2 regions of the Mesorhizobium sp. ISC25 genome follow, and region 2 is predicted to be linked to the other one. Evidence: predicted binding sites of a transcription regulator. Region 2 holds the regulator's gene; the other holds the start of a gene.
What was found. The regulator LexA, encoded in region 2, represses DNA repair genes until DNA is damaged. The targets are predictions, from matches to a motif close to TGTTCNNNNTGTGTTCNG.

Region 1 (3,942 bases), 3.0 Mb from region 2:
AAACGCGGCATTCCCGGATCGAGGCGAAATCAGGCGGCGAGGGCTGAGCCGAAGGCCGACGCGTAGACCAGCCTGCCGGTCTCCGGCGCCTCGCCCCATGCAAGTGCCTGCAAAGCCTCGCCTTGGTAATCGCTCTCGAATTTCGCTGCACGGGCGCGGCTGTAGCCGAAACGTCCATAGTAAGCCGGATCGCCGAGCACCACGGCGAGCGTCTCGCCGGCAGCCTTCAGGCGGATATGCGCCTCGCGGACCAGCGCACCGCCGATGCCGGTGCCGTGGAACGACGGCTCGACCGCCAGAGGCGCCAAAGCCACCGCCGGGAAGCTCTTGCCGCCATTCTGCACGAAGAGCCGTGAAAACAGGATATGGCCGACCACTTGCCCGTCTTCGTCCGCCACCAGTTCGACGACGGCATCACCGCCGGTGACCAGCGCGTCGACCAGTCCGGCCTCCGCCTGCTGGCCGAATGCGTGTTCTTCGACAAGGCGGATCGCCTCGCGGTCCCGCGGCGTCGCCGCGCGTATGGATATCATGCTCATGACAATTTCATTCCTTTTTCGAGCTTGGCCCCGCGCAGAAACTCCTGCGCGGCAATGGGCCTTCCGCCCGCACGTTGAACTTCGACCAGCCTGATCGCGCCTGACCCGCAGGCGACCGTCAGCCGATCGTCGAGAATTCCTCCCGGTTCCCCGGCGCCTTGCAAGAGCGTCGAGCGAAGCAGTTTCAGCCGCTCCATGCGGCCGCCGATTTCGGCCTCGCACCATGCACCGGGAAAGGGCGACAGGCCGCGAATCTGGTTGTGCACGTCGCCGGCAGGTCGCAGCCAGTCTATGCGAGTCTCCGATTTATCGATTTTCTTGGCGTAGGTCACCCCCACCTCGGCCTGTGTGGTAAATGTCAGCGTATTCCGTTCCAGCCGTTCGAGCGCCTGCACCATCAGAGCCGCACCCAACACCATCAGCCGGTCGTGCAGATCGCCGGCCGTCATGTCGGGTCCAACGGCGCATTTTTCAACCATTGCCACCGGCCCGGTGTCGAGGCCTTCCTCCATCCGCATCACCATCATGCCCGCCTCGGTGTCGCCGGCCATGATGGCGCGCTGGATAGGGGCGGCGCCGCGCCAGCGCGGCAACAGCGATGCGTGGCCATTGAGGCAACCGAGCCTTGGCGCCTCGAGAATGGGTTTGGGCAGAAGCAGCCCGTAGGCGACGACCACGGCGACGTCGGCACCCAAGGCGCGGAACGCTTCCTGCTCCGCCTCGCTCTTCAGCGACACCGGCGTGCGAACCTCGACGCCCAACCGATCCGCCTCGCGCTGCACCGGCGATGGCGTCAGCTCGAGCCCGCGCCGGCCGCCGGCGCGCGGCGGCTGCGTGTAGACGGCTGCCAATTCATGCCCGGCCCGGGCAATCGCCCGCAAGGTCGGCACGGAGAATTCAGGCGTACCCATGAAGATGACACGCAGGGGCATTCGTCGACCCCTATCCCACCATCTTGCCCGGCGCCTTGTCCCTGGCGAGCTTCTTGAACTTTTTGACCACCATGTCGCGCTTCAGCTTGGAGATGTGATCGATGAACAGCACGCCGTTGAGATGGTCGATCTCGTGCTGCAGGCAGGTCGCCATCAGCCCTTCGGCCTCGATCTCCTGCAGCTTGCCGTCGCGATCGAGATACTTCACCCGCACCGCCGCCGGCCGCTCGACCTCGGCGTAGTAGTCCGGGATCGACAGGCAGCCTTCCTCATAGACCGAATGCTGGTCGGAGCTTTCGAGGATTTCGGGATTGATGAAGACGTGCGGTGCCGGCGTTTCGTCCTCTTTGGCGAGGTCGATGACCAGCATGCGCAAGCGTTCGCCGACCTGGATCGCAGCGAGGCCAATGCCGGGCGCGTCATACATGGTGTCCAGCATGTCGCCGGCGAGTTTGCGCAAATCGCCGTCGACACGCTCGACCGGTTTTGAAACCTGGCGCAGGACGGGATCGGGAAGGATGATAAGCGGCTTGATCGACATGGTGTCTCACCTAAGACCTCGCAGGAAAAGCGTCAACCGGGGCGCCTTCGGCTCGTTCACGTTTTGATCTGTGCCGGCAGACCGAATCATCTATGCTGTCGGCATGAACGATCTGGCCACCATCCTGTCCGAACCTGTCGCCCGGCTCGGCGCCACCACGATCACGCTCGGCCATGCCCTGGGTTTCGGCGCAATGCTGTTCCTCGGACTGTTCGTGGCGCTCGTGGTTGCGCTCTGGCGATCGGCCAAGGCGCGTGCGGTGGCGGCCGCCGAAGCCGCCGACCACGCCCGCGACGCCGAGGTGCGGATGGCCGGCATCTTGGCAAGCCAGGCGGAAATGCAGGGCCGTATGGGCGCCATCGCCGAAGTGTTCGGGGCGCGCCAGGCCGAACTGACCCAGTCGATCGGCCAGCGCCTCGACGCCATGACCGGCCGCCTCGGCCAGACCATGACCGAGCAGACGAGATCGACGCATGAGAGCCTCGCCAAGCTGCAGGAGCGGCTGGCGGTCATCGATATCGCGCAAGGCAACATCCAGTCGCTGGCCGGCCAGGTCGTGCAATTGCAGGCGATCCTTTCCAACAAGCAGACGCGCGGCGCCTTCGGCCAGTCGCGTATGGAAGCCATCGTCGCCGACGGATTGCCGCACGGCGCCTATGAATTCCAAGCGACCTTGTCGAATGGCAGCCGGCCCGACTGCCTGGTGAAGATGCCGAACGGCGCACCGTCGCTTGCCATCGATGCAAAGTTTCCGCTCGAGGCGTGGAATGCCATCCGGGCCGCCGAAGGCGCCGACCTGCAGAAGTCCGCCGCACAGGCTTTCCGCCGCGACATCGAGGTGCATGTCCGGGATATTTCCGAAAAATACCTGATCCAGGGCGAGACGCAGGATACCGCCTTCATGTTCGTGCCCTCGGAATCGGTGTTCGCCGAAATCCATGAGAATTTCGAGGCCGTTGTCCAAAAGGCGCATCGATCGCGGATCGTCATCGTCTCGCCGTCGCTTTTGATGCTGTCGATCCAGGTCATCCAGGCGATCCTCAAGGATGCCCGCATGCGCGAGCAGGCGCACCTGATCCAGGGCGAGGTTATCCGGCTGATGGAAGACGTCTCTCGGCTCGACGAGCGGGTGCGCAAATTGCAGACGCATTTCGGCCAATCGGCCAAGGATATCGACGACATTCTGGTCTCGACATCCAAGGTGACCAGGCGCGGACAAAAGATCGAGGCGCTGGAGTTTGGGGTGCAGCCGGCGGAGGACACCGCTGGTTCGAATGGCAGCGGAGCAAAAGCGGAAAGCAGCGCGCGTGTTGCCGATTCGAAAACCGGGCAGTTGAGGCTAAGGGTCGTCGAAGGCGACGATTGAGAGCTACGCCGGAACCGGGGCCGAGGCTTCGCCCGGTCCGGCGCTACTGCTCCTCGATGATGGTTGTGCCTTCGAATTCCGGCAGCCAATGCAGCGCCGAGCGATGCCAGATCTGCTTTCTCGGCACCAGTTGATCGCGCTGCCGTGCCGTGCCGACCCTGATGCCGTAAACCTTCGGTCCCGCGCCCGCCGACGTGGCGTAGAGATGCGAGCCGCACTCACCGCAAAATGCCTGGGCGCGCTTGGCGCCACTCGAACCGGTCTTGATGTAGATTTTCGGCGTGCCCTTGGTGATCCTGTAATTGTCCTCGGACGCCGGCACGGTGACGCGAAAGGCCGTTCCGGTTAGCTTCTGACAATCGATGCAGTGACAAATGGTGGTCTTTTCCGGATCGACTTCGGCCTCGTAAGTGATGGCGCCGCAATGACACCCGCCGTCGATTTTCATCTTCGTTCCTCCTGGAGCTTTTGCCCGCAATCATAACCGGGACTGCCCGATGGCGCAGCCATTTTCCTCAGGCCGGTTCCCCTCCGGACGCCGCCAAGGCCTTGCTCCGGCGTTCC
Region 2 (3,942 bases):
GCGTAACCTCGGCGGCCGGCCTGGAACTCGACCGCGGCGTCGCCTTCCTGCTGGTGCCGGTGTTCCTCGCATGCGGGGTGGTCGTTTATTTCGCGATGGCGGCTGAGCCGGCCTTCCCACAGCCGATAGCTATCGTCGCCTTGGCAGCCCTTTGTGCCGTCGTCTCGCGGTCATGGCCCAGGACGCGCCTCTGCTTCAAGGTGGCGTTGCTCTGCGCGCTTGGCGTGCTTGCCGCCAAGTTCGAGACCTGGCGTGTCGGGACGCATATGCTCGGTTCCGAAATCTCGACGCGGCTGACCGGTCGCGTCGTATCGTACGAGCCCATGGCGAGCGGCCGCATCAGGCTGACGATCGATGTGATCTCAACCGCCAGGCCGACACTGCGCTACATGCCGGAACGGGTCCGCGTTTCGGCGATGAAAATACCGGCTGAGCTGACCGCCGGTTCCGAGATCGCCGGCTATGTGCGGCTGCTGCCGCCGACCGGGCCGGTGCGGCCCGACAGCTATGATTTCTCCTTCGACAGCTATTTCGCCGGTATCGGCGGCAGCGGCTTTTTTCTCGGCAATCCGAAAGTCGTGTCGTCGGGCAGCATGCCGCTTGCCGCGCGGCTTTCTTCCGCGATCGAAGACGCGCGCGAATCCATCGCCGACCATATCCGCAGCCGCATCGGCGGCGCCGAGGGCGAGATTGCTGCTGCGCTAATCGTCGGCGTGCGCGCCGGCATTCCCGAGGAGATCAACGAAGCGATGCGGCGCACAGGCATCTACCACATCATCTCCATCTCGGGGCTGCATATGGCGTTGGTCGCCGGCACCATCATGGCGCTGCTACGCGGCGCCTTTGCGCTGTTTCCCGATTTCTCATCGCGACGGCCGGTCAAGAAATATGCCGCGGCCGCCGCGCTTTTTTCGATTGCGGCCTACCTCGTCTTTTCCGGCATTGTGGTAGCGGCCGAACGCAGCTTCATCATGCTGGCGGTGATGCTTATCGCCGTGCTGTTCGACCGGGCCGCGCTCACCATGCGCAACCTGGCGATCTCGGCCATCGCCGTCATTCTGGTGTCGCCGCACGAGGTGGTTGGTCCGAGCTTCCAGATGTCCTTCGCCGCGACGGCGGCCCTTGTCGGCGCCTATGCAGGCTGGTCCGATTACCGCGCCGGCAGGGCCACCACGCCGCCGCCGCGGCGGTCGCCGCTACGCTTTGCCACTCGAAAGGTCCTGCTGGGCATGGGCGGCCTGGCGATGACCTCGATCATTGCAGGGAGCGCCACGGCGCTTTTCGCCATATGGCATTTCCAGCGCGTGGCGCCGCTCAGCCTGTTCGCCAATCTGGCCATCATGCCTATCGTCTCACTGGTCGTCATGCCCTTCGCCGTCCTCAGTGCGCTGGCGATGCCGTTCGGCGCGGATGGGCCTTTCCTCTACGTGATGGGCAAGGGGCTGACGGCGATGATCGCCCTGTCCGGGTGGATCTCCGAGCGCTCGCCGATCGATGCGGTCGGGCTGATTTCGCTGAGATCTGTCCTTTTGGTGACGATCGCCCTCGTCATTGCCAGCATGGCGACGACCTGGTTGCGGCTCGCGGCACTTCCTTTCGCGCTCGCCGGCTTGCTGACGACGACCCAGACGCGCGTACCCGACGTATTGATCTCGGAGGACGCACGGCTGGTCGCGCTGCCGATCGGCAGCGGTGAACTCGCGGTCAACCGGGCACACCCGAATGAGTTCACCATCGACAACTGGAAACGCGCGCTCACATCAGAGGCTATCGTCGCGCCGGAAACACCTGGAAAGAACGATCCGCAATTCGACATTGCCGATCCGGCCGACCTACCGCCGGGCATGCCGTTCATTTGCACGGACGGCCTCTGCCTTGCCAGGCATCCATCCGGCGCGATCATCGCGCAAGCCAAGGACCGCGATACTGCACGGCCAGCCTGCGCCTTTGCCAGCTTGATCGTCATCGACGACGCCACCGCCCATAATCCCTGCTACTACGACCGGCTGGTCCTCGTCGTCACCAAACGGCAACTGGCGCGCGCGGGAAGTGCGGCCATCTATTTCGATCCACAAGCGGCAACACGCCCCGAAATCCGTTTCGCCGTCGAAAAATCATACCGGCCCTGGCACGTGCAGCGGAAATTTTCACGCGCGGCGCGAGGCCTGCCGCCATACCGCAGGGCCGACAAACCCAAAGCCGGCGCCAAGGGCGGAGCTCAGTAGCGGCGGATCAGTCCGACGAGCTTGCCTTGCACTTTGACCCGGTCTGGTCCGAAGATGCGCGTCTCGTAGGCCGGATTGGCGGCTTCCAGGGCGATCGAAGCGCCCTTGCGGCGGAACCGCTTCAGCGTCGCTTCCTCCTCGTCGACCAGTGCCACCACGATCTCACCGGGGCTCGCCGTATCCGCATTGCGGATGATCACCGTGTCGCCGTCGAAAATGCCAGCCTCGATCATCGAATCGCCTTTGACCTCGAGCGCATAATGCTCGCCGCCCATGATCATATCCGGCGGCACCGAAATCGAATGCGTCTGGTGCTGGATGGCATCGATCGGCACACCGGCGGCGATGCGGCCCATCACCGGGATCGAAACGGCGGCGACGACATCGTCGTCATTGCCGGCTGCAGGGACGCGCGACGATGTCGGCTTGCCCTGCCGAGGGGCACCTTGCCCAAGACTGCCCTGGATGACACTCGGCGAGAACTTGCGTGCCGCATTGAGGCCGGGGGCGATCGAGTCAGGCAGGCGCAGCACCTCCAGCGCACGGGCCCGGTTGGGCAAACGGCGAATGAAGCCGCGTTCCTCCAGCGCCGTTATCAGCCGATGGATTCCCGATTTGGAAGCCAGGTCGAGCGCTTCCTTCATCTCGTCGAAGGAGGGCGGAATACCGCTTTCCTTCAACCTTTCGTGGATGAACATAAGCAGTTCGTGTTGTTTGCGTGTCAGCATAGCGACCCCCAACAGAATCAGAAAAACAAACCCAGAACAAACACTATCTGTTCCAGTTGTGTTCCGCAACTGTTTAAAGTTTAATGAATGCGTTAAGGCTCGGGAAACAAACGACGTCCCCTACCGGGGTACCGCATTTTCACCCGCCGCGAGCCTCATCGCCTTGATTCTGCTGTCGTTTGCGCCCTTCTGGCTTCCTAGAATGCGCCACTGGCATCGGCCGTCGGTCGGCAAAAGGCACGGAAGTGAACCCGTATCGACTGTATGGTTTGGTCAATGCACCGTGAACGAAACGAACTCAAAACGCCAACCTCGGGTTAAACTCCTGGTTTCCACCGCCTGGTCAGGCTGCTTCTCGCTGGTGGAGCCTTGCTGCGCGCTACCTGGTAATGGAAGAACAGTCGATGCGTGTCCGGCGTTGCGTTGGATCTTTGGGGGAGCAGGCAAATCATGACAGGAATTCCCGATCTCGCGGCCATAAAGGCGATGGATGGCGCAGATCCGCTGCGCGCGATGCGCGACCGTTTTGTGTTGCCGCAAGGAGTGATCTATCTCGACGGCAATTCGCTAGGAGCTGCTTCACGTGCCGCTTTCGATGAACTGTACAAGGCCGCGACCGAGGAATGGTCGCATGATCTCATCCGCGCATGGAACACGGCCGGCTGGTTCAACATGCCGCTTGAACTTGGCGACCAGCTCGGGCGCCTGATCGGTGCCGCGATCGGCCAGACGGTGGTCTGCGACACGACGTCGGTCAACATCTACAAGCTGCTGCACGCCGCCATGGCTATGCGGCCGGAGCGGCAGGTCATCGTCGCCGAGGGCGATAGTTTTCCGACGGACCTCTACATGGCTGAGGGTGTGGTTTCGACGCGAAAAGATACGCTGCTGCGCCTCTCGGGGGTCGACGCGCCGAGCATCGAGGAGCTGATCGACGAACGCACCGCCGTGGTGTTGGTCAACCACGTCAACTACAAGTCGGGCGAACT

Region 1: the regulator LexA is predicted to act here: its motif matches at 2,066-2,083, upstream of RQ479_RS20215 (DNA recombination protein RmuC).

What each region holds. Positions count from the first base shown of each region.
Region 1 covers NZ_CP135441.1:4,092,990-4,096,931, forward strand. The annotation lists gene truA (tRNA pseudouridine(38-40) synthase TruA) at 1-11, opposite strand, end outside; gene RQ479_RS20200 (GNAT family N-acetyltransferase) at 30-539, opposite strand; gene fmt (methionyl-tRNA formyltransferase) at 536-1,465, opposite strand; gene def (peptide deformylase) at 1,482-2,012, opposite strand; gene RQ479_RS20215 (DNA recombination protein RmuC) at 2,116-3,378, shown strand; gene RQ479_RS20220 (GFA family protein) at 3,422-3,826, opposite strand; gene RQ479_RS20225 (cation diffusion facilitator family transporter) at 3,894-3,942, opposite strand, start outside.
Region 2 covers NZ_CP135441.1:1,139,996-1,143,937, forward strand. The annotation lists gene RQ479_RS05600 (ComEC/Rec2 family competence protein) at 1-2,225, shown strand, start outside; gene lexA (transcriptional repressor LexA) at 2,219-2,953, opposite strand; gene kynU (kynureninase) at 3,404-3,942, shown strand, end outside.